Regions from separate parts of the Paenibacillus phoenicis genome, predicted to be linked through region 2. Evidence: predicted binding sites of a transcription regulator. Region 2 holds the regulator's gene; the other holds the start of a gene.
The links. The regulator Rex, encoded in region 2, represses fermentation and respiration genes when NADH is low (regulators of the CRP and FNR family bind a similar motif). The targets are predictions, from matches to a motif close to TTGTGAAATATTTCACAA.

Region 1 (15,824 bases), 190 kb from region 2:
GCCACGGAAATCCTCTGCATCCGCAAAAGGCGGTGGCGCAAGAGTTCCATGACGCCTTCGTCAAGACCGTCCAATTGGCTGAACTGCTGGAGGTGCCGGTTGTTAATACGTTTTCCGGCTGTCCCGGTGATCATGAGGATGCGAAATACCCGAATTGGCCGGTCGCACCGTGGCCGAACGATTACCAGGAAATCCTCGATTGGCAGTGGAACAATAAGGTGATTCCGTACTGGTCGGAAATGGGCCGTTATGCCGCAGAGCATCATGTGAAAATCGGTTTGGAGCTGCACGGCGGTTTCTCCGTGCATACGCCGGCCACGCTGCTTCGCCTGCGCGAAGCGGCCGGGGAAGCTATCGGCGCCAATTTGGACCCGAGCCATATGTGGTGGCAGGGGATTGATCCGGTGCAGGCGATTTCGATCCTTGGCCGGGCTGGTGCGATTCACCATTTCCACGCCAAGGACACGACGATTGATCCGGTGAACGTGAACCGTTACGGACTTACGGATATGCAGCCTTATACCATGATGCAGAACCGGGCTTGGCAGTTCCGTACGGTTGGTTATGGCCATGATTTGAAAACCTGGGCGGACATCATCAGCGCCCTTCGCTTGTACGGCTACGACTATGTCGTCAGCATCGAGCATGAAGACGGCCTGATGTCGATCGACGAAGGGTTTACGAAGGCGGTACGCAACCTTCAGCAGGTGCTGGTGGAGGATTCTGCCGCCGAAATGTGGTGGGTATAAGTTACAACCAACGTAATATACTATATTAGCGGCCGCCGCCTGGGCGGTCGTTTTTTTAAATGATCGGTCATCCCCCTTACTTTCCTTCGATAAATATGCTATTATGATATATACTAACAAATTGTAAGCTTTCAGCCTTTAGGTCGGCGATGATAACGAGGTGAATTTTATGGATGAGCATTCCCAGGCGATGTGTCCGCGGTTTGAATCGGCATTTTCGTTTTTAGGCAAACGTTGGAACGGTCTGATCATCAAAACGCTGATGAGCGGTCCCAAGCGATTCAAGGATATTTCCAATCAGATTCCTTCCATGAGCGATAAAATGTTATCCGAGCGGATGAAGGATCTGGAATGTGAAGGAATCCTGGTTCGCCATGTCTATCCCGAGACGCCGGTTCGGATTGAATATGAATTAACGGAGAAAGGCCGGGCGCTTCGTCCCGTTATGGAACAAGTGCAGTCCTGGGCGGAAGAGTGGATTAAGTAAACAACAAACATGCCGTTACCGGCGAGCGGGCGGCATGGAATATAATAGAAAGTAGGTGTACGTGTGGCTGATGTAATTGTTATTGGAGCAGGACCTGCAGGAGCCAGTGCAGCACTTTTCTTGGCGAAGGCCGGTAAAGAAACGCTCGTTCTGGACAGCAACACCAGCATGACCAAGCGGGCATGGATCGAGAATCATTACGGTGCGAAGGACATTTCCGGACCCGATTTGCTGAAGATCGGCCGGGAGCAAGCGGAGAAATTCGGCGCGAAGTTCATTGAAGAGAAAGTAACTGACATCGATACGAACGGTGGTTCAACGGTTACGGTGAAGACCGAATCCGGCCGCAGTTATGAAGCGTCTCATATCATATTGGCCACCGGCGCGTTAACCGACCTTGCAAGCGCTATCGGCTTGGAGTTGAAGGAAGGCCGCGAACCTCGAATTAAGACGGTGATTGCTACGGATGGCCAAGGCCGTACGAGCATTCCGCGCGTATGGGCAGCGGGAACAGTTGCCGGGGTAAGCGTGCATACGATCATTACCGCCGGCGACGGCGCGAAGGTAGCGATTGAGTTGATCAGCGAAATGAACGGCGAACGCTACGTTGATCACGACGTACTTAAGTAAGACATCTGAACATACAACAGGCCTCCGATGACGGGGGCCTTTTTATTTTTGCCAATATCCATCAGGGAGCCTGAAATTTGAGAACCTGCACTTTGTCCGGTATGCTTAAGAAGAAGGAATACGATCTGGCCGAAGTTGGGAAAATGATGAGGAGAAAGGCAGGGCGGCTATGTTTAACAGATGGCGATGGTTCGTTGGATGTATGGCAGGACTGACTATAATCATAATCGCGTCGGCGTGCGCCCGCGGCCAGATTATGGATCAACCGACACCAGCGGAGACGCAGACAACAGAAGTAGAACACCCCCACGATATCACATTAATGATTGATGGAGGCACCTTTATCCCTGATGTGACGCGTAACCTGCATTTTGATTATATCGACGGGTTAACGGTACGTCATGCCTTGGCAAGCAGCGGGATTGTCAAATTTACAGAGGACCAGTCCGCCATTCAATCGGTGGGGGAGGTGTCGCTGGATTCGGCGTTGGAATGGGGGACCCGGCTAAATGATAAGGAGCTGGCCTCTACCAACTGGGATCAGGAGCTGCAAATGGGTGACAAGCTGCTGGTTTACGTCAAGACGGTGGACAGCTATGAAGCGATCTCGCCGCTGGCGTCCTTGCTGTTGATTATCGACGGGGGCAGTCAGAAGCAATATTTTGTCCATAAATACAGTGATAACACCACCGTTCGAGATCTCCTGAAGCACAGTGGATTGGTACAGTTTAACCCTAACCATAAATCAATTATCTCCGTCGGCGGCTATACCCCTAAGCAGGACGAGCAATGGATCCTGAAAGTGAATGGGAAGAAGCTGCTGGATAATGGCCTGGATATGAGATTAAAGCCGCAAGACTACGTGGAGATTACCTTGACGACGCAATAGAAGTACGATGTAACTTAGAGATCCGTAATCCTGGTGATCATCCGGGAGAGCGGATTTTTTTACAGAACATTGAAAAAGTTATGACAAAAGTATGTTAAAATTTTCACAATTAATGTGAATGGAATCACAAAGTCCTCCTTATTTGAAAAGTATACTGGGAGCATGGGAGCACTTCAAATTTTAACTATCGCCAAGTTGCATGAGACCCAGGTGTTTATTGGAGGAGGCATTCTAAAGATATGGGAATGGAACGAGAGAAACTAGTTGTTATCGGTAACGGAATGGCCGGAATCAGCACGGTAGAGCAAATCCTGAAGTTGACTACGAAATTTGACATTACGGTATTCGGAAGCGAGCCGCATCCGAACTACAATCGAATTATGCTGTCATATGTGCTGGAAGGCAGCAAAACGCTGGACGATATCGTGCTGAACGATTTGAACTGGTACAAAGAGAACGGGATCACCCTGCATGTCGGAACTGCAGTGGAACGGATTGATGCCGAAGCCAAAGAGGTCGTCGCCGATAATGGGTTGCGCGTCCCGTACGATAAAGTGCTGATCGCAACGGGCTCCAATTCGCTGATCTTGCCGATTCCAGGCAGCGATAAGGAAGGGGTCGTTGGCTTCCGTGACATCGCGGACTGCAAGCAAATGTTGGAGGCGGCGAAGACCTACAAGAAGGCGGCCGTCATTGGCGGTGGACTGTTGGGATTGGAAGCGGCCAAAGGCCTTGTGCAACTGGGGATGGACGTGACGGTTGTACATTTGATGGAAGATCTGATGGAACGCCAGTTAGACCATCAGGCAGCGAGCATGTTGAAAGCAGAGTTGGAGCGGCAAGGGATCAAATTTAAGATGGGCGCACAAACGACGGAGCTGTTTGGCGACCATCGGGTTCGCGGCCTGCGCTTTGCCGACGGGACGGAGCTGGAGGCGGAATTCGTCGTTATGGCTGTGGGAATCCGACCTAATGTTGCGGTTGCTAAAGCCAGCGGCATCGAAGTGAACCGTGGGATCGTCGTGAACGACTATCTGCAAACCTCGCTTGAAGGTGTGTATTCTGTGGGGGAATGTACGGAGCACCGCGGGGTTTGTTACGGTCTGGTTGCGCCTTTGTTCGAGCAGGGGATGGTGTTGGCGAAGCATATCAGCGGCGTGGATACCGCGCCTTATGAGGGTTCGGTCGTATCGACCAAGCTCAAAATTTCCGGCGTGGATGTATTCTCCACCGGTGAATTTATCGATGGACCGGAGCATACAGTGATCGTCAGCAAGGACGAGTGGAAACGCACCTATAAGAAAATTTTGCTGAAGGACGGCAAGCTGGTTGGGGCAGTGCTGTTCGGGGATATCACAGATTCGGCTGAGCTGCAGAAGCTGATTAAGCAAGGCGCGGAGATGACCGATGAGTTGTACGAATCGCTGATGGGCGGGGGCTGCTGCGGCGGCACCAAGAAGAAGGCATCGGTCGAAACGATGAGCGATGAGGAAATCGTCTGCGGCTGTAACGGGGTGACGAAAGGCACGATCGTGGACTGCATCGTAAATCAAGGGATGACGACGGTCGACGAAATTAAAGCGAGCACCGGAGCGACTCGATCTTGCGGCGGCTGTAAACCGGTCGTCGAGCAGATCCTGCAATATGTGCTTGGCGATGGCTTTACCCAATCGGCGAAACAGGGGATTTGCAGCTGCACTACGCTTAGCCGGGACGAGATCGTTGCCGAGATTAAAGCGAAAGGGCTGCAGACAACCAAAGAAGTGATGAATGTGCTCGGATGGACGCAGCCGGAAGGCTGTTCGAAGTGTCGGCCGGCGATTAACTACTATCTAGGCATGATCTACCCGGATACCCATGAAGATGAAAAAGCTTCGCGTTTCGTCAACGAACGGATGAATGCCAACATTCAAAAGGACGGCACGTATACCGTGGTGCCGCGGATGTACGGCGGCGTCACAACGCCGGAAGATCTGAAGAAAATCGCCGATGTTTCGTTGAAATACAATGTCAAGGTGGTCAAGGTCACGGGCGGACAACGGCTGGATTTGATCGGCGTGAAGAAAGAGGACCTGCCGAAGGTGTGGGCAGAGCTGGATATGCCGTCAGGTTATGCTTATGCCAAATCGTTGCGCACAGTAAAGACCTGCGTTGGTTCGCAGTTCTGCCGTTTTGGCACCCAGGATTCAATGGGTATGGGCGCGCTGCTGGAGCGCAAATTCGAGCGGCTGGACTTCCCGGCGAAATTTAAGATGGCGGTTAACGGCTGCCCGCGTAACTGCGCCGAGTCGTGCACCAAAGATATCGGGATCGTTGGCAATGACGGCGGTTGGGAGGTTTTCATTGGCGGCAACGGCGGGATCAAGCCGCGCTTGGCGGACTCGCTGTGCAAGGTGAAAACCGATGAGGAATTGATTGAAGTGTGCGGCGCGCTGATGCAGTACTACCGTGAAACCGGCAACTACCTGGAGAGAACGTCGGAATGGGTGGAACGGATGGGCCTTGAGCATATCCGCTCGGTTATCGTTGACGATGTGAAGAACCGCAAAGCGCTGATGGAACGGATTGAATTTGCTTTGAAGCAAGTATCCGATCCATGGAAAAAAGTGCTGAACGACAACGAACAGCTTGGCAAATTGTATCACTCGTTAGAAGTGAGCAGCCAGCTGTAATACAGCGTCCTAGAGAAAGGGGTCATGGTGCATGAGTATGGAGAGTAAGGGCGAAACGTTTTATCCTGTTGGTGCCTTGGAGGATTTTCTGCTGCAAATCGGGCGTGTCGTGGAAGTGGCCGGCCTGCAAATTGCCGTGTTCCGAACATCGGATGGCCGGATTTTTGCGGCGCTGAACCAAAATCCGCATCCAAAGGGCGGACCGCTGGCCGAGGGGATCGTATCGGGTCATTATCTGTATGATCCGTTGTATGATTGGAAAATCGACCTGACCACCGGGCTCGTTCAAGCACCGGATACCGGGCAGGTCACGATGTTCCCGGTCAAGGTGGAGGACGAACAGGTCTACATTGCCGCTGCTGCTTTGCAGCAAGCGTAGTGCGGCTATCGACAGCGCGGTGATCGGAAGGTCGCCGCGCTATTTTTGAAGCATGAGGCAAGTTTGATTTGGGGGCGGTGCGGTATTCGTCGCAATGGCATATTGGTTCATTTCCCCCATGCGCAAGAAAGCATAGGGCTCATAACCACATATGTATCCCCCAACCTCATTGGGTAGCGAAGAGGATTGGGGGATTTTTTTACGCGATGGGAAGAAAGCAAAAAAACCGCCCTCCAATCATGGGACGGTTCAATACACCGGAACTAACGCCGAATATGGGGGGAGTACTAGGCGGTTAAATGCGGCAGATTTCGTTCGGGCACAGCTCGCAGTGGCAAATATCTTGCAGCATGACCAGATCTTTGATCACGATCATCCCGTTCTCATAGTCCAGCGCATCCTTCTTGCGCAGGTCGCTCAGCATCCGGTTGACGCTTTCGCGCGTTGCCCCGATCATGTTGGACAAGTCAGTATGGGTGATCTTCTTATTGATCAGAATGGCGTCTCCGTGCGGCTCACCGTACGTATTGCTCAAGCGAATCAAGGTCGAGCACAAAGCGCCCGGTTTGCCGTACATCATCAGATCGCGGAATTTGGTTTGCGTCAAACGGTGATGGATGCCCATCCATTTCATGAAATCGATGGCGAAATCGCAATGCTGACAGATCATGATTTCCAGGTCCTTCTGCTCGATAATGCCGATTTCACAGTCTTCGATGACTTCGGCGGTAAAGCTATGCTTCGAGCTGAAGAACGGATCGGCTTGCCCAACCATATCGCCGACACCATACATGTAGAGGATCAATTCTTTGCCCTCATCCGTCGATTTCGTCAACTTCACACGGCCGCGCTTGATGTAGAACAGTTTATCGGAATAGTCACCTTCCCAGAACAAATGTGTCCCCTCGGGATAAGATTTGTCTTTCATCGTAACGAGAAGGCGATTGAAGTTTTGCTCTGAAAAACAGCTCGTATTGCCGCGGGGCAGGGTGGCATTAACAATTTCACTCATCATCGATTTCCCCTTTGTGCTCCAAATTTTTCTGAAAATTTTAAATTAATTATAACCCGTTTTTTTTAGTTTTTGGGGGCTGTAAAGCCCGAAAAAGTGAACATTGTGAGAAATTTCACTATGTCGAACAGTACGTTCTCGCTAAAAACGGTGCAAAATAATAAACTGGCGATCGGTAAGTATTTAAAGGTGATACTATGTACACAATGTAAAGTATATATGAAAAACTTATCGTGACAAGTGAAAACTTTCAACTTTTTTAAAGTATGTGAAAAATTTCACTATACAAAATCAAAAGCCTGTGCTATGATCAAGACATAAAGAGAAGCGCACAAGCTTCATAAGGATTCGCTTGCAAGTGAATTTTTTCACAAATAAGATTTAGGACCACCATCTGCAAGCAATCCCTAAATCAAAATTTAGGAGGATGAGAGAGATGGCTGTTAAAAACGAAGTAGCTGCTAAGGCTCAGCCAACCGCGCAAGAGTATATTCAAACGTTGATCGACAAAGCCAAGAAAGCTTCCGAAGCATTCATGAGCATGGATCAGGAGCAGATCGATAAGATCGTGCAAGCGATGGCTTTGGCTGGGCTCGACAAGCATATGCATCTGGCGAAAATGGCGATCGAGGAAACGGGACGCGGCGTATACGAAGATAAAATCATCAAGAACATGTTTGCAACCGAGTATATCTGGAACAGCATTAAGTACCAAAAAACAGTAGGCGTCATCGAAGACAATCCTTACGAGAGCTTCCAAAAAATCGCCGAGCCGGTTGGGATCATCATGGGGATTACCCCGGTCACGAACCCAACGTCGACCACCATCTTTAAATCTCTGATCGCCATCAAAACTCGCAACCCGATCATCTTCGGCTTCCATCCATCCGCGCAAGCCTGCAGCACGGAAGCCGCTAAAATATTGCTTGAAGCCGCTGTTAAACACGGGGCACCTGCGGACTGTATCCAATGGATCGAAAATCCATCCATGGACCGCACGAACGCGCTGATGAATCACCCGGATGTCGCTTGCATTCTGGCTACCGGCGGTTCCGCGATGGTTAAAGCAGCTTATAGCTGCGGTAAGCCGGCCCTCGGCGTAGGCCCTGGTAACGTTCCTTGCTTCATTGAGAAGAGCGCCGATCTGGATCAAGCGGTCAACGACCTGATCCTGTCTAAAACGTTTGACAACGGTATGATTTGCGCATCCGAGCAAGCGGTGATTATCGAAGAACCGATCTTCGACCAAGTGAAGAAGAAAATGATCGCCAACGGCTGCTATTTTGTAAATAAAGAAGAAGCTGCCAAGCTGACCGCAGGAGCCATCAACGCGGAGAAATGTGCGGTGAACCCTGCGATCGTTGGTCAATCGGCCGTAAAAATCGCGGAAATGTGCGGCATCGACGTCCCGGCCGGAACGAAAATTCTCGTTGCCGAGATCGAAGGCGTTGGTCCGAAATTCCCATTGTCCGCAGAGAAGTTGAGTCCTGTACTTGCTTGCTACAAAGTGAAGAATGCAGAGGAAGGCATTAAACGTGCGCTGGAAGTTGTGCAATTCGGCGGCATGGGTCACTCCTCGGTAATCCACTCGAACAATGAGGAAGTGATTCAACAATTCTCCGATCGGATGCCAACTTGCCGGATCCTGGTGAACCAACCTTCTTCGCAAGGCGGTATCGGCGACATCTACAACACAAACCTGCCGTCGCTGACGCTGGGCTGCGGATCGTACGGACGCAACTCGACTTCGTCGAACGTCACGGCCGTGAATCTGATCAACGTGAAAAGGGTGAATCATCGTACCGTGAACATGCAATGGTTTAAAGTGCCTAGCAAAATTTACTTCGAGAAAAACTCGACGCAATACTTGGCGAAGATGCCGGACATCTCCCGCGTCATGATCGTTACTGACCCGATGATGGTGAAGCTCGGCTACGTGGAAAGAGTCGAACATTTCCTGCGTCAACGCCAAACGCCGGTAGCCATCGAAGTGTTCTCGGACGTTGAACCGGATCCATCGACCACGACCGTACAACGCGGTACTGAGCTGATGGCGAAGTTCCAACCGGACTGCATTATCGCCCTGGGCGGCGGTTCGCCGATGGACGCGGCGAAAGGCATGTGGCTGTTCTATGAATATCCGGATACCGACTTCCACAATCTGAAGCAAAAATTCATGGATATCCGCAAACGGATCTACAAATATCCGCGTCTTGGCCAAAAAGCGAAATTCGTGGCCATTCCAACGACATCGGGTACCGGTTCCGAAGTTACCTCGTTCTCGGTTATTACCGATAAAATCAACGGCAACACGAAATACCCGTTGGCGGATTACGAGCTGACGCCGGACGTTGCGATCATTGACCCTGAGTTCGTCTACAGCTTGCCGAAAGTGGCTGTTGCAGATACCGGTATGGACGTACTGACGCATGCGATCGAAGCTTACGTCTCGGTCATGGCTAACGACTACACGGACGGTCTGGCGATCAAAGCGATCCAGCTGGTATTCCAATACCTGGAGAAATCGGCGCTGACCGGCGACAAGCTGGCCCGCGAGAAAATGCACAATGCTTCGACGCTCGCAGGGATGGCGTTCGCCAACGCATTCCTTGGCATCAACCACAGCTTGGCGCATAAATGGGGCGGTCAATACGGTACGGCCCATGGACGTACCAATGCGATTCTGATGCCGCACGTCATCCGCTACAATGCGAAGAAACCAACGAAATTCGCGGCATGGCCGAAATACAGAAACTTCGTTGCCGATGAACGTTATGCGGAAATCGCCCGCATTCTGGGTCTGCCGGCTCGCACGACGGAAGAAGGCGTGAAGAGCTTGATCAAAGCGGTGCGCGATCTGAACAAGAAGCTGGGCATTCCGGAATCGTTCCAAGCGCTTGGCTTCGATGCGAAGGATTTCGAATCGCGCGTCGATTACCTGGCGGACCGTGCCTTCGAAGACCAATGTACGACTGCGAATCCGAAGCTGCCGCTGGTCAGCGAGCTGGCTGAGATTTATCGCGACGCCTTCTATGGAAGATTTGAAGAATAAGTGAACAGGCGTGTAAAAATGGTGACAAATATCACTGATTGTGATATTTGTCACAATACTTTTGGATAGGAAGAGCTATGATTACAATATAAATGATCCCTCAGAAGTTTGTTAACGGAGTGGAACCCGGTCCTTCGGGGCCGGGCACCATAATTGTCTAAGTTGTGAAAAGTATCACAAATTTTAGGGATCATGAGGCGCGGGATAGACCTTCAACCGCGACCACATATAAAAATGGAGGGAATCAAGATGTCGGTGATCGAAAGAGAAGTAACAGAAACCAAGGCGCAAAACGCATGGAGAGGCTTCAAACCTGGGAAATGGATGAAGGAAGTGGATACGCGCGATTTTATCCAATCGAACGTGAATCCTTATGAAGGTAATGAGTCCTTCTTGAAAGGCGCTTCGGCGAACACGAAAGCGTTGTGGGATATCGTATCGCAGCTGTCCGTGAAAGAACGGGAAGCCGGCGGGGTCCTGGATGTAGACGTGAACACGCCATCCACGATCACTTCCCATGCTCCTGGATATTTGGATAAAGAGAAGGAACAAATCGTAGGCGTTCAGGGCTCAGCCCCTTTCCAACGCACGATCCATCCATTCGGCGGGATCAACATGGTCATCAATGCGTGCAAAGCTTATGGCTTTGATCTGCCAGCTGAGATCGTAAATCTGTTTACAACGATTCGCAAAACCCATAACCAAGGGGTATTTGATGCTTATACATCGGAAATGAGAGCCGCCCGTAAGGCTGGGATCATCACAGGTCTTCCTGACGCATACGGCCGCGGTCGGATCATCGGGGACTACCGCCGCGTTGCCCTGTACGGCGTAGACTTCTTGATCAAGCAAAAACAACAAGAATTGAAATCTCTTGAAGTAGATGTCATCGATGAAGATGTGATCCGGCTTCGGGAAGAAATTTCTGAACAAATTCGCGCTTTAGGCGAATTGAAACAGCTCGGCGAAATGTACGGATTCGACATTTCCAGACCGGCGAACAATGCGAAGGAAGCTTTCCAATGGTTGTACTTCGGTTATCTGGCAGCGGTCAAAGAACAAGACGGTGCGGCAATGTCCCTCGGACGCGTATCTTCGTTCCTCGATATTTACATCGAACGCGATCTGGCCGAAGGAACATTAACCGAAGAAGCAGCTCAAGAATTGGTTGACCATTTCGTCATGAAGCTGCGGATCGTGAAATTCCTGAGAACGCCAGAGTACAACGAACTGTTCAGCGGCGACCCAACTTGGGTAACGGAATCGATCGGCGGGATGTCCGTAAACGGCAAGACGCTCGTAACCAAGAACAGCTTCCGCTTCCTGCATACGCTGTACAACCTGGGGCCGGCTCCAGAACCAAACCTGACCGTGCTCTGGTCGGAGCAACTGCCTGACGCCTTCAAGAAATACTGCGCGAAGGTATCGATCGAGACGAGCTCGATTCAATATGAAAACGACGATCTGATGCGTCCGATTTACGGTGACGATTACGGTATCGCATGCTGCGTCTCCGCGATGAGAATCGGGAAACAAATGCAGTTCTTCGGCGCTCGCGCAAACTTGGCGAAAGCTCTGCTGTATGCGATCAACGGCGGTAAGGATGAAAAATCCGGCGTCCAAGTTGGTCCGGAATATCCGGCCATCACTTCGGAATACCTCGACTATGACGAAGTGAAGAAACGCTTTATCCCGATGATGGAATGGCTGGCTAAGCTGTACGTGAACACCTTGAACGTGATCCACTACATGCACGATAAATACTGCTACGAACGGATCGAGATGGCGCTGCACGACCGCGACATTCTCCGCACGATGGCTTGCGGTATCGCCGGCTTGTCCGTAGCGGCTGACTCGCTCAGTGCGATCAAATATGCCAAAGTGAAACCGATCCGCAACGAAAACGGCATTGCCGTAGACTTCGAAATCGAAGGCGAGTTCCCTTGCTACGGAAACAACGACGACCGCGTTGACCAAATTGCGGTAGAGCTGGTTGAAACGTTTATGGGCATGATCCGCAAGCATAAAACGTACCGCAACTCGCTGCCAACCCAATCGGTATTGACAATTACGTCGAACGTTGTATATGGTAAGAAAACAGGCAGCACGCCGGACGGACGTAAAGCCGGCGAACCGTTCGCACCAGGGGCGAACCCGATGCACGGCCGCGACAAGAAAGGGGCGTTAGCTTCCCTGAGCTCGGTAGCGAAGCTGCCATATGAGCACAGCTTGGACGGCATCTCGAATACGTTCTCGATCGTGCCGAAGGCCTTGGGTAAAGACACGGAAACCCGAAAATCGAACCTCGTATCGATGATGGACGGATACTTCGGCAGCAAAGCGCATCACTTGAACGTAAACGTCTTTGACCGCGAACAACTGCTGGACGCAATGGAACATCCGGAAAACTATCCGCAATTAACAATCCGTGTATCGGGTTATGCGGTGAACTTCATCAAGTTGACCCGTGAACAACAACTAGATGTCATCAACCGGACCTTCCACGGCAAAATGTAATAACCTGCTGACGGGCAGCAACAATTGAAGCTGAACGATAAAATGGGGAGTTGGGCTTGGATCGCCTTTCTCCTCATTCCTTTATCGGAGGCGAATTAGGGAAAGGGTGACGAAGATGCTTAAAGGTCGCATACATTCGTTAGAAACGTTCGGAACCGTAGATGGACCGGGGATTCGTTTCGTCCTCTTTATGCAAGGCTGCTTGCTGCAGTGCCAATATTGCCATAACCCGGACACCTGGAGCTTGACGGAAGGCAAGGAGATGACCGTCGAGGAAGTTCTGGCCGAGATCGAGCCGTATTTGAACTATTACCGTACATCGGGCGGCGGACTGACGGTATCCGGCGGCGAAGCGACGCTGCAGGCGCCGTTTGTCACGGAATTGTTCCGGGAAGTGAAGAAACGCTGGAACCTTCATACGACGCTGGATACGAACGGCTATAATGAAGGGGATAAAATTCGCGATCTGCTGGATGTAACGGATCTGGTCCTGCTGGATCTGAAGCATATCGACAACGAGAAGCATATCAAGCTGACGGGCAAACCCAACGATCGAATGTTGAAGATGGCACGCTGGCTGTCGGATCATGATCGGAAAATGTGGATTCGTCACGTGTATGTGCCCGGCATCCACGACGATGAGCAGGATTTACTGGAGCTTGGGAGATTTATCGGCAGCCTGAAGGGCGTGGAGAAATTCGAAATTCTTCCTTACCACCAAATGGGCGTGTACAAATGGCAGGAGCTCGGTTGGGCTTATCCGCTGGAAGGCGTACCTTCGCCAACGGATGAAGAGATCGAACGAGCTTATCGGTTGATTCGTGAAGGCGAGCAGCAAGTAGCAGCCAAACCGTGAAATCTATGTCATATATTCTCACACTAAAATCCAATATCTCAATTCCAAACGGTTAAACCTCTCGATATACGTTAGGTTTAACCGTTTTCATTTTGGTTTTTAGAGGATATTATCCCCTTAATAGAAAAATGTCCTCCTTATCAAAGGTGGTGACGCTTTCTATAATGAGGGTGTATCACATAAACGAGTTTGAGGAGGGTCTATCTAACATGAGGAAGAGTTTGGTGCTGCTGCTGTCTCTTGTGTTTGTTGCATCCGCGCTGCTCGCCGGCTGCGGCAAATCCGGCAACAACGGAAACAATGCTGCCCCTGCCCCGTCGAATGAAAGTCAGGGCACGTCAAATGCGGGGACCGAAACGGAAACGAACAACGATCCGTTTGAAATCACGATCCGCCACACCCAGGTTGGGGAATCCAAGAAGTTCCGCCTGGCGATGCTGGAGGACGTCGTCAAGAAGACGGAAGCTGCTGTACCGGGCTTAACCATCAAGCTGGATGCGGTGGACTCCGAAGTGAACCGCAAAGAGAAGCTGCGGGGCGAAATGGCCGCGGGCAAACCGCCGGAAATCTTCGACGTATTTGGCAGTCCGGATGCCCAGCTATATGCCAAGGAAGGCCTGATGCTGGATTTGACACCGATCATCGAAGAATTGGGCATTAAAGATAAATTTACGACACTGGATCCGTTTACCCTTGACGGCAAAGTATACGGCTTGCCAATCGGGGGTTCCATCGAAGGGTATTTCTATAATAAAGAGTACTTTGAATCCAAAGGGCTGAGTGTGCCGAAGACGCTTGGGGAGCTGGAGCAAATCGCTGAGAAAATCAAGGCGGACGGCAAAATCCCGTTTGCTCAGTCCTCCAAGGATGCTTGGATTCCGCTGATGACGACCAATAACCTGTGGTCCTATTTTGCCGGTCCGGAGATCACTTACGGCTTCAAGACAGGCGCAACGAAATGGACGGACGAGAATATGGTTAAGGCGATTGCCAAACATCAGGAATGGGTTCAAAAAGGTTACTTTAAGAAAGGCGAACTGGGCTTTGAATACGCGGATATGAGAAACCAGGTTATTACGGGCGAGGCTATCATGATGATGGACGGCTCCTGGGCGAACTCCGTCTTCCGCGATCCGGCTCAAGCCGGCGATATGGTGGGTAAAATCGGCTTCTTCAATATGCCGCCGTTGAATGAAGGGGATCCGGTCGTCGTCATGCAGGATGCCAACAACGGTTACGGCTTCTCCAGTGCGGTGGCGGAGGATCCGCGGAAGCTGGCGGCCGTTAAGGAGTTCATTAAGAACATGTGGACGGAAGAAATGCAGCTGCGCGGCTTGAAAGAAGACGGCGTACTTCCGGCCATGAAGATGGATTTGGAGCAAATGAAGACGGCGTCCGACGACCCGCTGATGCAGGATATTTTTAGAGCGGTAAGTGAAATCGGCACTTCCTTCCCGGCGTTTGACGCGCTCGTGCAAGCGGAAGTGAATACGGCGCTGAGCATGGGCATTCAACAAATCATCGGCGGCGAAATCGAGCCGGCGAAGATGCTGGAAAATGTGCAGGCAGCGCAAGATGCAGCCAATGCCGCAGCGGAATAATCGTTAATTCTTAAGACTGATCATCGAACAAGGGCGTCACCCGCCGGCAGCGGTTCTGGGGACGCCCTTGCTTCCAACTACGGAGGTATAGGCATGAATAAAGCGCTCAGAAGTCCTCTGATTTACAGCTTATTTGTTCTCCCGGCATTGATCTTGTTTCTTGCCTTTTTCATCTATCCAATCTTTACCGCCATCAACAACAGCTTTACCAGCTGGAACGGTATTTCCAAGCATATGACCTATATCGGTTTGGATAATTACGAGATGGCGTTTAAGGATCAAGCGTTCTGGAAATCGGTGCGGAACAATGTATATTTCATTCTGTTCTCCTGTCTGATCCAAGTTCCGCTGATCGTTTTTTTCTCCCTCTTAATCGCAAACGTCAAGAAGCTCAAGGGACTGTATAAGACCGCGGTCTTTATGCCGTCGATCATGTCCACTGCCGTGATCGGTATTTTGTGGGGGTTCATTTATAACCCGGATTTCGGGTTGATGAACCAAGTGCTTGGGATCTTTGGCATTCCCCCGGTGTACTGGCTGTCCGACAAAAATTGGGCGATGCTCTCCATCCTGATTACGAATGCTTGGCAGTGGACGGGGTTCTACATCGTAATGGTCCTGGCGGCGATCCTGGCGATCCCGCGCGAGTTGGACGAAGCGGCGGCGATTGATGGAGCGGGCGGCATCCAACGGGCGATCCGAATCACCATTCCGCTGATCATGCCGATCATTAGCGTCGTCGTGATGCTGTCGGTGGCTGGCGCCATGAAAGCGGCCGATATTGTGCTGGTCATGACCAAGGGCGGGCCAGCCGGCTCGACGGACGTCATGGCGACGTACATGATCCGTTACGCGATCACCAGCTTCCGCCACGGGTTTGGCAACGCCATCGCCGTACTGATCTTTGCCTTTACGATCATTATTACCGCCTTGTACCAAATCCTTGTCGTTCGACGCACAGAAAGGATTGAATACTGATG
Region 2 (15,824 bases):
AGGAGCTCAGCCGCCGGCTGTCGATCAGCCGGACGGCGGTATGGAAGCAAATCGCCAAGCTGCGCGAAGAAGGCTACGAATTTGAGTCCGCCCCGCGCAGGGGATACCGGTTGACTCGGCAGCCCGACAAGCTGAGTCATGCCGGTTTGCTGCATGCCTTGCAGGGGACGAAGACGTTTGGACAACGGCTGAAGCTGCTGGACAGCACGTCCTCCACGCAGGAAGAAGTCCGCAAGCTGGCGGAGGAAGGCGCGCCTCACGGCACCCTTGTGCTCGCCGAAGAGCAGACGGCGGGGCGCGGGCGCCAAGGTCGCCGCTGGTATTCACCGCCGGGCAAAGGCGTGTGGATGAGCCTATTACTGCGTCCCGACCGCCAACCGCTGTCGATTGCGCCGCAGTTGACCTTGCTGACCGCAGTGGCGGTTTGCCGCGCCATACGGAAAGTCACCGGCGTAGATGCCGGTATCAAATGGCCAAATGATATTTTAGCCCGCGGCCGTAAGCTGTGCGGCATTATCGTGGAGTCTGCGGCGGAGGACGAGCTGATCCGGTACGCCGTCGCCGGGATTGGCATTGATGTCAATCTGACGGCTGCTGACATTCCGCCGGAGCTGGAGACCATCGCGACCTCATTATGTATTGAAAGCGGGCGGCGGATTGATCGGACAAGCTTGATCGGCGCGGTGATCAAGGAGCTGGAGCAGCTTTACGAGCTTTATATCCAGGAAGGTTTTGCACCGATCGGCCACTTGTGGGAGGCGCTGTCGGTCACGTTGGGCCGAGAGATCACCGTGCATACGCCAAACGGGGTGCTCCAAGGCACAGCAACCGGATTGGATTCGAGCGGCGCATTATTCCTTTTGGATCAGAATGGCAAACATTTCACGATATTCTCTGGAGAAGTACAACTTGGCGGATGAAAAAAATAACGTAATTTGTTATACTGAGCACAGGAGGCGGTATCGGCATCGTTCTGAACTGCACTCCGGTTGCTTGTCGGAGGTATGAATGTGGTGAAAGTTCAAACCGTCGGCCGACTTTTTGAACGACCACAAATCAAGTTGCGTTGGATTCTGCTCTGAGCCGAAAGAGGACCGAGACAGAAGAACGAGGATATAACTCACTCTTCTTTGGACTTCGGACCTTTTTAGTGCCAAACTAAAAGGTTTTTTTGTTGTGCGCGTTTTTGGAGGACTCGCACAAAGTCAAACCGAAGGAGATGGATCAAATGGCAGGGAAACAAGCTTTAAACATTGTGAAAATGAAAAAAATGAAGCAAGACGGCATTCCGCTCGCGATGATTACCGCCTACGACTATCCGTCGGCCCAACTGGCCGAGGAAGCGGGTGCGGATTTGCTGCTCGTCGGAGACTCGCTGGGCAACGTTGTTCTCGGGTATGATTCGACGATCCCCGTAACATTGGACGATATGGTATACCATGCCCGTTCCGTTGCACGCGGGGCGCAGCATACCTTCATCGTGGTTGACATGCCGTTTATGACATATCACGGAAGTATTGACGAAACGTTGCGGAACGTCCGCCGTTTGATGCAAGAAGGTCATGCCCATGCCGTCAAAATGGAAGGCGGTGCGGAGATCGCTCCCGCCGTCCAAGCCATCGTGCAAGCCGGGGTGCCGGTGCTGGGGCACATCGGATTGACGCCTCAATCTGTTAACCAGATCGGCGGTTACCGGGTGCAGGGCAAAGACGCTGCTGATGCGAAGCGGCTCATGGAGGATGCCAAGGCGTTGGAATGCGCCGGTGCCTTTGGTATTGTGCTGGAGCTGGTAACGGAAGAAGTGGCAACGGCGATCTCCCGCGAGCTGAGTATTCCGACCATCGGCATTGGCGCGGGACGCGGCTGCGACGGTCAAGTGCTGGTGTACCATGACGTGTTGAAATATACGGCGGATTACCGGGATAAACGGTTTGTGAAAACCTACGCCGATATTGGCGCGCAGATCCGCCAAGGGATTTTAGAATACGTTACGGATGTCAAAAACCGCTCGTTCCCGGCAGAAGAGCATGTGTTCCGCGCGGATCAAGGCGTGCAGGAATCACTGGGAACTTTGTATGGCAAAGGAAAGGTGGAAGTCCGGTCATGAAGACCTTTAACAAGATTGTCCCGCTCCGTGAACAGTTGAAGGATGCGCGGTTCACAGCAGCGAAAGAAGGAAAATCAATCAAAGTTGCGCTCGTGCCAACGATGGGATATCTGCACGAGGGGCATGCAAGCTTGTTGCGTAAAGCACGGGCGGAGAACGATCTGGTAGTGCTGAGCATTTTCGTAAACCCGATTCAGTTCGGGCCCAACGAGGATTTTGAGCGCTATCCCCGCGATCCGGAGAAAGACCTGGCCTTGGCCGAGCGTGAGGGCGTGGATTTCGTCTTTTTGCCTAGCGTTGAAGAAATGTATCCCCAACCGACCCGCACCCATATTAAGGTCGCTGGTTTGACGGACGTGCTGTGCGGTGCTTCGCGACCGGGCCATTTCGACGGGGTAACCACCGTTGTCGGTAAGCTGTTTCATATCGTGCAGCCGGACCGCGCTTATTTCGGGCAAAAGGATGCCCAACAGGTGGCGGTAATCACGCGCATGGTAGAGGATTTGAACTTCGATGTCGAAGTCATTCCTTGCCCGATTGTTCGTGAGGCCGATGGACTGGCGCTCAGCTCTCGAAATGTGTACTTGAGTGCGGAAGAACGGCAGGCTGCACTTGTCTTGTCCCGCAGTCTCGAGCGCGCAAGAGCTAAAGCAGAGGGAGAACGTCCGGTGACCGCAGGGGAGCTGCGGGCGGAAATCCGCGACACAATCAGCGCTGAACCGCTGGCGAATATCGATTATGTGGAAATTTCGGATTTTCCGGAATTGTCGCCTTTAGCGGACGATGAATGTGTTGATGCCGCTGGCCGCCAAAAAGGTGTGTTGATCGCCGTTGCCGTGAAATTTGGCACGACGCGGCTGATCGATAACGTCATTTTAACGAAGAAGGTGAACCATTAATGTATAGAACGATGATGAAATCGAAAATTCACCGCGCAACCGTGACGGAAGCTAACCTGAACTATGTGGGCAGCATTACGATCGACGAGGATCTGATGGAGGCTTCCGATCTGCTGGAGAACGAGCAGGTGCAAGTCGTCAACAACAATAACGGCGCCCGCCTGGAAACGTATGTGATTCCGGGACCTCGCGGCAGCGGCGTGATTTGTTTGAACGGTGCGGCGGCACGACTTGTGCAGCCGGGCGACAGTGTCATCATTATTTCTTATGCCCAAATGTCGCCGGAAGAAGTCCGCAGCCATAAACCAACCGTCGTGTTCGTTGACGAAAACAACAAGCCGGTGGATAAGGCGCATCAAGAACTCCATGCCATGATCCGTTAATAAGGTTGTTCAAAAAGCATCTTCGGATCACGAGGAGGCCATGGGGGAAGGGGCTCGGCGTCAGCCGGGCCCTTCGTATGTTTAATTATGATGCGGCCGCGCTACACTATTCATGCCGCTGAATTGTATTCGATTTTTCGCATATAATTGGGCCGTAGTTCGCATTACCCCCAATCTATTCGATTTTTCATATAGAATTTGGGAAATTGCCCGCTCAACCCACAATTTTGTATGAAATTTCGAATACAATGAGCTGTAAATCGCAACAAACGCTGAAATGTATTCGATTTTTCACATCCAATCAGAGAAACGGGCCATCAAAAAGTGTAATTCCTCCCTGCCGGAATGAAATCGTCCCCCGAAACAAAAAATGTACGTAAGGCTCGGACTGATTTCATTTTCGTTAGGGGGATGCGAATGATGTTTCAGCATGTGTTTGCGGAAATGAATGAGATGTTGGACGAAATCACGAGGAAATACCCCTTGGCCGGCCATGCCCAGAAGCAGGAGCTCGCGAAGAAATGGAGCCTGCTTCAGCATATGAGCGACGGCATTATCGAGGAATGGCTGAGCTTTGAGGAGAAAATGGGATATTTACGCCATGCGTTCCGGAGCCTGGAGTCCAGAGAGACCCCCGATCTTCCTGAATTGGATGACCCCGCCTTTGTGAAAGGCCAAGGGTATTACAAGCTGCTGATGTTTCCCCAGGCTTCTGCTCAATTTGAGCAGGTGGTGAAGCAATTTACGGACAGCGTGTTGGCTCGGACTTATCTAGGGATGTGCCATCTGCACCTCGAGCAATTTGACAAAGCCGCCAAGCATTTCTGGATCGTGCTGGAAAAGGCTGCGAACAAGCGGCTGCGTTCCATTATATACAACGCGCTGGGGTGTATCGAGGCGCACAAGGGCGTATTTGAGAAGGCAAAAGAGTACTTCAAGTTGGCTCATCACAGCGATCCGTCCTTGCCCGAGCCGTTGGCCAATTTGGAGGCTTGTGCGAACAGTACAGGTAAACTGCATTACGGCCCCGAGTTAACTTCGCTATTGTAGGATTTATGATTCATTAACTGCAGGTCACGCACTTATTTACGGCATGTTTTTGGAAGCGATGCGAACACCGCTCATGGCGGCGCATCGCTTGTTTTGTTTTGTGATTTTTATTACAGATATGGTTTGTATTAATTTTCAAATTGGCTATCTTCTGTTATGCTGTAAAGAGACTGGAATGAAGGGACAACTAATTGCAATGAAATATGCTGTGCTTGATTTTGAAACGACGGGTAACCAGTCCTCCGATGATATTATTCAAGTGGGACTTGCCATTATAGAGCCGGATCGATCGATTTCTCAGGTGTATCGTTCCTTCGTCAAGCCAGGCGTTCCGATCCCACCGTTTATTACGGGGTTAACGGGCATCACCGATGAGGATGTGAAGGATGCGCCGGAGCTGGACGAAGTGATGATGGAGATGGTTCCACTCCTGAACGACGTCGTGTTGGTTGGGCACAACGTAGCATTTGATTTTAATTATCTGCAGAGCGCCTTGGACAAAACGGGCTACTTGCCGTTCACCGGACGGATCCTGGACACAATGGATTTCTTGAAAATCCTGTTCCCTTCGCTGACTTCTTACCAGCTGGGGATGGTGGCGGCGGAGTTCGAGGTGGAGCATGAGCGTCCGCACCAGGCGGACAGTGACGCGCTGGCGACGGCGCTGATTTTCCTCAAATGCTTGGAGGAATGTGACCGACTGCCGCTGCTGACCTTACAGCGTTTGGCCGATCTGTTTGCAGGTGAGGACAGCGATCTCGGGTGGTTTTTTGATGCCATGGTGCAGGAGAAGGAGCGCGAAGCGCTGCCAAGCGAAGACGGCTTTGTATACTACCGCCAATTCGCCTTGCAGGTTGAAGATTGGCTTGACATTGAAGCGCCAAGGGACAGCACGGAGCGCAATCCGCTGGCGGGCGTGACCTTCGAGCAGTTTATGGAGCAGGTCCGGGAACGATTGCGGGAGCGTTTGCCGCAGTATGAGGAGCGGGAAGCCCAGAACATGATGCTGAATGAGGTCATGCGGGCTTTTGAGGAAGACAAGCATTTGCTTGTTGAAGCTGGAACGGGAACGGGCAAATCCTTAGGATATCTGCTGCCGGCCATTTACCACAGCGTCAAGAACGAAGAGAAGGTCATGGTCAGCACGCACACCATCAACCTGCAGGAGCAGCTTAGGGAGCGCGATGTGCCGTTGTTGACGGAGGTCGTGCCTTTTCCGTTTCGTGCAGCCGTTTTTAAAGGTAGGCAGCATTATTTGTGCTTGCGCAAATTTGAACATAAAATAAATAGAAAAGACTTCTCAACACCTAAAGAAGAGGTGATGACGGCCGCGCAAATGGTCGTATGGCTTACCCAAACGGAAAGCGGCGATGACGAAGAGCTGAATCTCGGCAATCGCGGCGGTGATTTATGGGAGACGGTGGCCAGTGAGTCGGAATCCTGCTTAGGCCGATCCTGTCCTTGGTTCCGCAAATGCTTCTATCATCGCGCAAAACACGAAGCCGGTGTCGCGGACGTGGTCATTACGAACCACTCTAAGCTGTTTACGGACATCCAGGCGGGGCATCAACTGCTGCCGGGTTACGAGCGGCTGGTTATCGATGAAGCGCATCATTTAGAGGATGTGGCCGGCAAGCATTTGGGGATTCATATGAAGTATTTTACGGTCGTGCATACGCTGACCCGGTTATTTAAAGACAGCAAGACGGGGCAGCTGGCCAACCTTCGCAGCTCGCTTGAAGCGTCGGGCGCGGAGAAAGCCTCAGAATGGTGCTCAGTCATCGACGGAATCTATCCAACGCTGGTGGACGTGAAGGAGAGCTGGGACAAGCTCAGCGAGCTGCTGTTCAGCTTGATGCCTGACCGCAGCGACGCCGCCCCTGGCGATCCCGGGCAATTCGTGTACCGGCTGTTGCCGAATCGAAAACCAAAGGATTGGGAGACGCTGACCGCGCTCGAAAATCAAATTTACGTAGGTCTTGGCGACGTGCTTCGGAAAGGGGAGCGCCTCCTGTCCGAAATCCGAGAAGAGCAGGACGATTATGCAGCGGAGAGCCTGATCACCGATATCAGCGGCTTGTTTAAAGATTTAGCCGGGGAACGGGAAGCGCTGCGCTTCTTCATGAAGCTGGAGAGCGAGGACACCGTCTATTGGATGGAGGCGAACGGGAACTTCCGTAGCCGGTCGCTCCAAATGTATGCGGTGCCGATTGACGTCAGCGCTCAATTGAAGCAATTTTTCTTCGACCGGAAGAAGAGCGTCGTAATGACGTCCGCGACTTTATCGGTGGATAAATCGTTCCAATATATGATCGAGCAGCTTGGCTTGACTGAGGCGGCGGAAGAGGATCGGTTGATCACAGCGATGCTGCCCTCGCCGTTTAACTACCGCGATCAGGCGTTGCTGGTGATCCCGCGCGATTTTCCAAGTGTGAAGGGCAGCGTGGGGGATGACCATTTCATTCATACGCTGGTGCAATCGCTGGCGGATGCCGCGGTGGCGACGCAAGGTCGCATGCTGGTGCTGTTTACATCCTATCGGATGCTCAGGCAGGTGTATGACCCGCTGAAGGAACTGCTCGCAGCGGAGGGAATCACGGTGATCGGACAAGGGATGGACAGCGGCAGCCGCACCAAGCTGACCCGGCGGTTCCAAGGGAACAGCGCATCGGTGCTGCTCGGGACAAGCAGCTTTTGGGAAGGGGTGGATATTCCTGGCGAGGCGCTGACCAGTTTAGCGATCGTACGCTTGCCGTTCCAGCCGCCAAACCACCCGCTGATGGAAGCGAAGAGCGAACGCCTGCAGCGGGAGAAGAAGAATCCATTCATGAAACTGTCCGTCCCGCAAGCGGTTATCCGCTTTAAGCAAGGATTCGGACGACTTGTCCGCTCGTCGCAGGACCGCGGCATCGTGATCGTTTATGATACCCGGATCCTGGAATCTTATTATGGAAAATATTTCTTATACTCTTTGCCCGGACCGAAGATGGAGCATATGCCATTAACTCAGATGGTTCCGCGCATCTCGGAATGGTTAAATCCCGAAGCCTAAGCCGCTTCATAGATCGCATTGAAGAATAGGGGGAACAAGCATGAAGTCAGATAAAATTTCGGACGCTGTCGTCCGCAGACTGCCGGTTTACCTGCGTTTCTTAAATGAACTCAGCCGACGGGAGGTGCCAACGGTGTCCTCCCAGGAGCTCGGACAGAAGCTGGATCTCAATCCGGCGCAAATCCGTAAGGATTTGGCTTATTTCGGCGATTTTGGCCGGAAGGGGATCGGCTACGATGTCGCTTATTTGATTGAAAAAATTCAACAAATTCTCAATCTGGACCAACAGATTAACGTCGCGCTGGTGGGTGCCGGGAATCTGGGGCAAGCCCTTTCGAATTATAATGCGTATTTGAAGGATAATATGAAGATTGTTGCGGTGTTCGACGCTTCACCGGCTAAGATCGGCAAGCAGATCAACAACATCACGATTCAGCCGATCGAAGAGCTGGCGGAAACCGTCCGGGCGAAAAATATCCGCATCGGCATCATCACCGTGCCGGATACGGAGGCGCAACGCGTAGCGGATGAGCTGGTTGCCGCCGGAATCGGTGCGATTCTGAACTTCGCGCCAACGATTCTGAAGGTTCCGCCGGAAGTTCGGATCCATGCGGCTGACTTCACTACTGATTTGCTGAGCTTGGCTTACTACTTGGAAGACGGAAAGGAAACAAGCAACGTATGAGTCGTAAATGGTTAATTAAGAACGGGACGTTTGCCGTCTTAAATGCGGACCGTCCTGTAATTCACGGATATATGCTCGTTGAGGGCGATACGATCAGCTATATTGGCGAAGAGCGCCCGGAAGGCGTGGAAGGCGCCGAAACGTTGGACGGCAAAGGGTTGTTGTTCCTGCCGGGCCTGATCAATACCCATGGCCATGCGGCGATGTCGCTGCTGCGCGGCTATGGGGATGATATGGTGCTGCAAACCTGGCTGCAGGAGAAAATGTGGCCGATGGAAGCCAAATTTACTGCGGCGGATGTGTATGCCGGTACGGCGTTATCTGTGTTGGAAATGCTCAAGGGCGGGACGACGACGTTCCTGGATATGTACGATCACATGGACGAAGTGGCCAAAGTCGTGGAGGAATCGGGTATTCGCGCCGTGTTGATGCGCGGGGCCATCGGGTTGTGCTCCCCGGAAGAGCAAGATCAGAAGCTCAAAGAAGCGATCGCGTTTGCTCAGAACTGGCACGGCAAGGCAGAAGGCCGCATCACCACGATGATGTCGCCGCATGCACCATACACCTGCCCGCCAGCCTTTATCGAGAAATTTGTGCAAGCTGCCCATGATCTCGATTTGCCGATGCACACGCATATGTCGGAGACGCGCGCCGAGGTAGAGCAGAACGTTAACGATTACGGCGTCCGCCCGGTAGAACATTTGCTGAAGCTGGGGATGTTCTCCCGCCCGACCCTGCTTGCCCACGCTGTGCATTTGACGGACGAGGAAATCGACATCTTGGCAGCGCACGGCGTTACCATCTCGCATAACCCAGGCAGTAACCTGAAGCTGGCCAGCGGGGTCGCCCGCATACCAGAACTCCTGAAGAAGGGCGTAGTTGTATCGCTGGGTACCGACGGTCCGGCGAGCAATAATAACCTGGATATGCTGGAGGAGATTCGTTTGGCTGCGCTGATTCATAAAGGCGTATCCGGCGATCCAACGGCGGTTCCTGCGCTGGAAGCTCTGAAAATGGGGACGGAATACGGCGCGAAATCGGTCTTCTTGCAAAATACAGGCAAGCTGGCTGCTGGCATGAAGGCGGATATCATCGCCTTAAATACGGAGCAAGCCCATTTCCTGCCGAGAACGGATTATATCTCCCATACCGTTTATTCCGCTGGCGCCAAAGATGTAGAGCATGTCTGGGTCAACGGTAAGCAGGTAGTCAAGCACGGTGCTTGTCTGACACTGGATGAAGAACGCATCCGCTACGAGGCGCAAGCGGCGTTTGAGGGACTGTTGGCACGATAATGAGCGGCGCGCGGTTTCCTGAAGGAGGCTGCTTGCTTAGGAAGGGAAAGGAAGAGTAGCTTGAGAAAGCGAACGAAATGGATCCTGCTGTCCCTCGTGATTCTGTTGATCGTGCTCCTGGGTCTCCACCGGTTTTATCTATACATTCATGAGGATACGTGGAAAGCCGAAAGAGCCGCTATCCAGCAGGCGAAGCAGGAGACGGATCTCGTCCGGGGCGACAAGGTTTGGAAGTCGGTATGGGATGAAGTTACCTGGGTCGTGCAAGGGGAGGATGCATCCGGCCGCCAAATGATGGTCTGGCTAAGGGAAGGACATGATCCAGAGGTACGCTTGCTGTCCGATGGCAAGTCCGAGAGCCAAATGCGTGAGATCATCAAACAATCGTTGCCGGGTATCCGGGTGGTTCGGCTGCTGCCAGGCATATACAATAACCAATTGGTGTGGCAGCTGTTCTATAAAGAGAAGGACCACCATTATTATCGGTTTTTCAGTTTCACGACCGGCGAAGCTTTGCCGGAAGTGTTCACCCTGCCGAACCGCTGACAGGGGGTCTATGGATCAATCATAAATAAACGGTTTCGTTGTTTAGGCGAAGAGCCTGAATCGCGGAACCGTTTTTATTTTTTGGCTTGAGAAAAAGTAGCATTTCGGGGTAGAACTACTAGCGTTCATTTTTAAATATCTTCACACTTTTCTTCGAAATTTGATATACGATGTGATATACTCATATTTGTAGTTTTGATATACGGGAATATATATCACAGAGTTGATAGTTTATATAGATAAGGGGGGCATCACGTGAAACTGCGTATTGGACCAATTGCTGCAAGCATTGCTATTTCCGCCCTTGTATTATTTGGTGGATGGTTCCTATATCGGCAGTGGGCGATTGAGCGTCCGCTGGAGAATATTGTGAAGAGTGTAGATGGAGTAAATCATGTCGATATGAACGTGAAAGCGGACGAGCTGGAGCTTAAGCTGAATTTAAAGCCGGGGACGGATCTTGGTGCTCTGGTGCGTCAAATTGAGAAGAACGGGGAGAAGCAAATCGGTAGCCGAACTTTGAAGCTGGATATCGAGGATCATTCTTCGCCGGAACTTGACCAGCTGTGGGAAAACGCCATGTTTACCGTTGCTCAGGCTATGGAAAATAAGCAATATACACAAATTACAGCTGCATTGAAACAGATGGAGCAAGAAAACAGCAAGCTGAAAGCTACGGCAGAGATGGATGAGAAGAACGTGTATATCACCTTAACGGACGGACAATACAGCAAATTTATCATTTTGCCGCGTTCGCCGGAACGGATGGGGGTATGGCCAAATGCGTAAATGGATGATTGAAGCCGCGCTTGGCTTTATTCTCGTACTGATCGTGTTTCTGGCAGTGATCGGCGTTAACGTGATTCCGCTCGTTACGGCCATCGTGTTGTTCGGCGCAGTATTTGCAATGCTCAAAATACGCGGCGGCATCACGATTGGAGCTGCCCAGGAACGGAAACGCAAAAAGCGCGGGCCGGCGAAGCTAACCTTCGAGCAGATCGGCGGTCAGGAGAGCGCCAAGCAGGAGCTTCGCGAAGCGCTGGACTTCATGGTGCGCCATGAGGAAATCAGCAAGTTTGGTATCCGGCCGATCAAAGGGATTTTGCTGACCGGGCCTCCCGGAACCGGGAAAACATTGCTGGCCAAAGCGGCGGCGCATTATACGAACGCGGTGTTTGTGGCCGCTTCCGGCAGTGAATTCGTTGAAATGTATGTCGGCGTGGGGGCAAGCCGGATTCGTGATCTGTTTAAGGAAGCCAGAACCCGCGCGGTTAAGGAAAACAAAGAAAACGCGATTATTTTCATTGATGAAATCGAAGTGATCGGCGGTAAGCGGGAAGGCGGACAGCAGCGTGAATACGATCAAACGCTCAACCAGCTGCTTACGGAAATGGACGGCATCTATACGTCCGACACGCCGCGGATCTTGCTGATCGCGGCGACCAACCGCAAGGAGATGCTGGACAGCGCGTTGCTGCGGCCGGGCCGTTTTGACCGGCATATCCAGGTTGATTTGCCAGACAAGAAGGGACGCCGTCATATCCTCGAACTGCATGCAGCCAACAAACCGCTGCGGGAGGACGTTGATTTGGACAAAATCGCCGAAGAATCGTTTGGCTTCTCCGGTGCTCAACTGGAAAGCGTGATGAATGAAGCGGCGATCTATGCGATGCGGGATGGCGTGGATCAAATCACTCAGGAACATTTGTCGGTTGCAATCGATAAAGTGCTGATGGGTGAGCAGACCGACCGGCAGGCCGCCGAGGAGGAGAAGCGCCGCGTGGCCATCCACGAATTGGGCCATGCGATTGCCGCGGAGGTTGTTGCCCCAGGCAGCGTCAGTCAGGTTGCATTAAGCCCGCGCGGAAGAGCGCTGGGGTATGTCCGGCACAATCCGCAGGACGAGAAGTACTTGTACACCAAATCGTATTTGGAAGGTCAAATTATGATCGCCTTGGCCGGAGCAGCCGCAGAAGAAATTTACTACGGCGGGCGCAGCACCGGGTCAAGCAACGATTTCGAGCAGGCGTTAAAGATCGTGCATACGATGATGACGTCGGGACTGACCGAGCTTGGAATCGTGAATATGGACATGGTGACGACCGAGGTGCTGATGAACGAAAATACGCGAATTTTGGAGGATCTTGCCGCCAGAACAAAGCGATTGCTCGAACAGCATTCAGCAGTTTTCGACAAATCCTTAGAGATATTGTTAAAAGAAGAACGTCTCTCCGGCGAGCAATTTCGTTGTCAATTTCGTGACAGCGCCCATTTACCGGCATAATTCATGATGCCGGTTATTTTTTTTTACTTTTTCTTCGTGCTAAGATATTATTATATGTTGGGTGTTAAAAGATGTATGTTTCGACATCTGGAAAACCATATTATGTACAGATGATGAAAGGATGGAGCGAGAGGACCATGAATTACAAACGAATTGGTGTCATCGGCGGCGGCACAATGGGTCAAGGCATCAGTGAAATGCTGGCTGCTAAAGGGCTGGACGTGTTGCTCGTGGAGGAGACAGCCGATAAATTGGATCATGCATATAACATGATCGAGACGAGTCTGGAGAAACAGCTCGAGAAATGGGCGATCACAAAAGCGGAGAAGAAATTGATCTTATCCCGTATTCATAAAGTTACACACTTTGCCGAACTCGGTACCTGCGATATGGTGATCGAGACCATTTCGGAAGATTTGAATGCCAAAAAAGAGGTATTCAAGCAACTGGACCAAGTTTGTCCAAGCAACATTATTTTAGCAAGTAATACATCCACGCTGAGTTTGACCGAGATTGCCGGCGGAACGAAATATCCGGAGCGCGTCATCGGCATGCACTTTATTTATCCTGTTGCCAAAATCAATCTGGTGGAAATCATCCGCGGTCTGAAAACTTCGGATACGACGTTTGAAGAGACGAAGCGGTTCGTTGAAGAGGTCGTGGAGAAACGCGGCATCATGGTATACGAATCTCCGGGCTTTGTAACATCCCGGATTATTTGCGTTATGATCAATGAAGCGCTGCATGTACTGGGCGAAGGCGTTGCTTCCGCAGAAGAAATCGATGAAGCGATGCGCATGGGTTACCAATTCCAATACGGTCCGCTGGAAATGGCCGACCGCTTTGGTCTGGATTCGGTGCTGGCCGCTTTGGAACGGATGTTCCGCGAATTTGGTGAACTGAAATACCGTCCTTCCTTCGTGCTCAAGAAAATGGTCCGCGCCGGCAATTTGGGTGTTAAAACGGGCGAAGGCTTCTTTAAATACGATAAGGACGGTGATCGGCTGTGAAAGTGTTAGTTATTAATGCAGGAAGCTCCTCTTTGAAATATCAGCTGTACGATATGACGAATGAGTCCGTTTTGGCCAAAGGCCTGGTCGAACGGATTGGCATGGATTCCTCGATCCTGACCCACAAACCAACGGGTAAAGAAGAAGTGACGGAGGTCAGTGAAATTCTGGAGCATACGACGGCGATCCGTAAAGTGCTTGAGAAATTGACCGACAAAGAGCATGGCGTTCTGTCCTCGGTTGATGAGATTCAAGCGGTAGGTCACCGCGTCGTGCATGGCGGCGAAGCGTTTAAAGGTTCTGCTCTCGTTACGCCGGAAGTTAAAGCTGAAATCCGCCGCTTGTTTGATCTGGCGCCGCTTCATAACCCGCCGGCGATCATGGGGATCAATGCGTCTGAGGCGAATATGCCAGGCGTTCCAAACGTAGTGGCCTTTGATACGGCCTTCCATCAAACGATGGAAGAGAAGGTGTACTTGTACCCGATTCCGAAGGTATTGTACAAGAAGCATCGCATCCGCCGTTATGGCGCGCACGGCACTTCGCACCAATATGTCAGCCGTGTGGCAGCGGAATTTTTGAACCGTCCGATCGAAGAGCTGAAGATCATCACCTGCCACATCGGGAATGGAGCCAGCTTGACTGCGGTTAAAGGCGGAGTATCGGTGGATACCTCCATGGGTCTGACGCCTTTGGAAGGCTTGATGATGGGTACGCGCAGCGGTGACTTGGATCCAACGGTCGTTACCTTTGTGATGAATAAGGAAGAGCTGTCCATCAGCGAAGTGAACTCGATGCTGAACAAGCATAGCGGTCTGCTCGCCATCTCCGGCAGCAGCAGCGACATGCGGGACATTACAGACGGCTGGGAAGCCGGCAAACCCAATGAAACGCTGGCCTTTGAAATGTACGAATATCGCCTGCGCAAATACATCGGTGCGTATGCTGCGGCAATGAACGGGGTTGACGTCATCGTCTTTACGGCCGGCGTCGGCGAAAACTCGGCGATCGTCCGCGAGAAAACCTGTGAAAACCTCAGCTATTTGGGCGTTGAGCTGGACAAAGAACTGAACAAGGTTCGTTCCGGGGAACCACGCCGGATCTCGACTCCGAACTCCAAAGTTGAGGTTTTGGTCATCCCGACCAACGAAGAGCTGATGATTGCTCGCGATACGCTGCGGATCGTGCAGGAATCGAAGTAAAATACGGCGAATTTAAACCTTTGGGTTTTAAATATCGTTATCGTTAGAGGAGAGATATAAGCATGGCGGTCAAAACTGTGATTCGTCAAGTGAATGAGCATGTCGGGGAACAGGTCGTCATCGGCAGCTGGCTCAATAACAAACGCTCCAGCGGTAAAATTCAATTTTTGCAGCTTCGGGATGGCACGGGTTACATCCAAGCCGTTGTTGTAAAGAACGAAGTGTCCGAGGAAACTTGGAACAAGGCGAAGAGCTTGACCCAGGAATCCTCGATGTACGTAACGGGTGTGATTCGTGAGGAGCCGCGAAGCAAGTCCGGTTATGAAATGACGGTTTCCGACATTGAAATCATCCAATTGACCGAAAACTATCCGATTACGCCTAAAGAACACGGGGTCGATTTCTTGATGGACCATCGTCATCTGTGGCTTCGTTCCTCGAAGCAGCGGGCGATTATGGTCATTCGGGCTGAAATTATTCGCGCCGTGCAAGAGTTTTTCGATCAAAACGGGTTTACTTTGGTGGATCCGCCAATCCTCACGCCAACTTCAGCGGAAGGAACCACGAACCTGTTCCATACGAAATATTTTGACGAAGACGCCTATCTGACGCAAAGCGGCCAGCTCTACATGGAAGCTGCTGCGATGGCGTTAGGGAAAGTGTACTCCTTCGGACCGACGTTCCGTGCTGAGAAATCCAAGACGCGCCGCCATTTAATCGAGTTCTGGATGATCGAGCCGGAAATGGCCTTCACGGATCATGAGGAAAGCTTGAAGATTCAGGAGAACTTCATCACTCATGTGGTGCAATCGGTATTGAAAAACTGCCGGGCTGAGCTGGAAGCGGTAGGCCGCGACGTGTCCAAGCTGGAAGCAATCCAAGCGCCGTTCCCGCGGATCACGTATGACGAAGCGATCGAATACCTGCATTCGCAAGGCTTTGATATTCCTTGGGGTGAGGATTTCGGGGCGCCGCATGAAACGGCGATTGCCGAACGTTACGACAAGCCGGTATTTATCACCCATTATCCGGCGGGAATCAAGGCGTTCTATATGAAGCCGGATCCGAATCGTCCGGAGGTCGTGCTGTGCGCCGATATGATTGCTCCGGAAGGCTATGGGGAAATTATCGGCGGCTCGCAACGGATCGACGATCCGGTTCTGATGGAGGAACGCTTCAAGGAGCATAACCTGTCGCCGGAAACGTACCAATGGTACCTGGACCTGCGTAAATACGGCTCGGTGCCGCATTCCGGCTTCGGCCTCGGATTGGAGCGGACCGTTGCTTGGATCTGCGGTCTGGATCACGTAC

Region 1: nirB (nitrite reductase large subunit NirB) is a predicted target of Rex. The motif match lies at 2,847-2,864, and genes of this name have one in related genera.

What each region holds. Positions count from the first base shown of each region.
Region 1 covers NZ_JAYERP010000001.1:1,788,838-1,804,661, reverse strand. Annotated here, with positions in the region: gene U9M73_RS08560 (sugar phosphate isomerase/epimerase family protein) at 1-749, shown strand, start outside; gene U9M73_RS08555 (winged helix-turn-helix transcriptional regulator) at 919-1,236, shown strand; gene U9M73_RS08550 (FAD-dependent oxidoreductase) at 1,300-1,866, shown strand; gene U9M73_RS08545 (hypothetical protein) at 2,123-2,755, shown strand; gene nirB (nitrite reductase large subunit NirB) at 2,995-5,427, shown strand; gene nirD (nitrite reductase small subunit NirD) at 5,459-5,806, shown strand; gene U9M73_RS08530 (Crp/Fnr family transcriptional regulator) at 6,102-6,818, opposite strand; gene adhE (bifunctional acetaldehyde-CoA/alcohol dehydrogenase) at 7,255-9,870, shown strand; gene pflB (formate C-acetyltransferase) at 10,120-12,387, shown strand; gene pflA (pyruvate formate-lyase-activating protein) at 12,503-13,243, shown strand; gene U9M73_RS08510 (ABC transporter substrate-binding protein) at 13,453-14,844, shown strand; gene U9M73_RS08505 (carbohydrate ABC transporter permease) at 14,938-15,822, shown strand; gene U9M73_RS08500 (carbohydrate ABC transporter permease) at 15,822-15,824, shown strand, end outside.
Region 2 covers NZ_JAYERP010000001.1:1,596,513-1,612,336, reverse strand. Annotated here, with positions in the region: gene U9M73_RS07560 (biotin--[acetyl-CoA-carboxylase] ligase) at 1-920, shown strand, start outside; gene panB (3-methyl-2-oxobutanoate hydroxymethyltransferase) at 1,229-2,107, shown strand; gene panC (pantoate--beta-alanine ligase) at 2,104-3,006, shown strand; gene panD (aspartate 1-decarboxylase) at 3,006-3,389, shown strand; gene U9M73_RS07540 (tetratricopeptide repeat protein) at 3,810-4,439, shown strand; gene dinG (ATP-dependent DNA helicase DinG) at 4,636-7,491, shown strand; gene U9M73_RS07530 (redox-sensing transcriptional repressor Rex) at 7,532-8,176, shown strand; gene U9M73_RS07525 (amidohydrolase) at 8,173-9,471, shown strand; gene U9M73_RS07520 (cell wall elongation regulator TseB-like domain-containing protein) at 9,532-10,017, shown strand; gene U9M73_RS07515 (hypothetical protein) at 10,273-10,806, shown strand; gene U9M73_RS07510 (AAA family ATPase) at 10,799-12,301, shown strand; gene U9M73_RS07505 (3-hydroxyacyl-CoA dehydrogenase family protein) at 12,439-13,311, shown strand; gene U9M73_RS07500 (acetate/propionate family kinase) at 13,308-14,513, shown strand; gene asnS (asparagine--tRNA ligase) at 14,576-15,824, shown strand, end outside.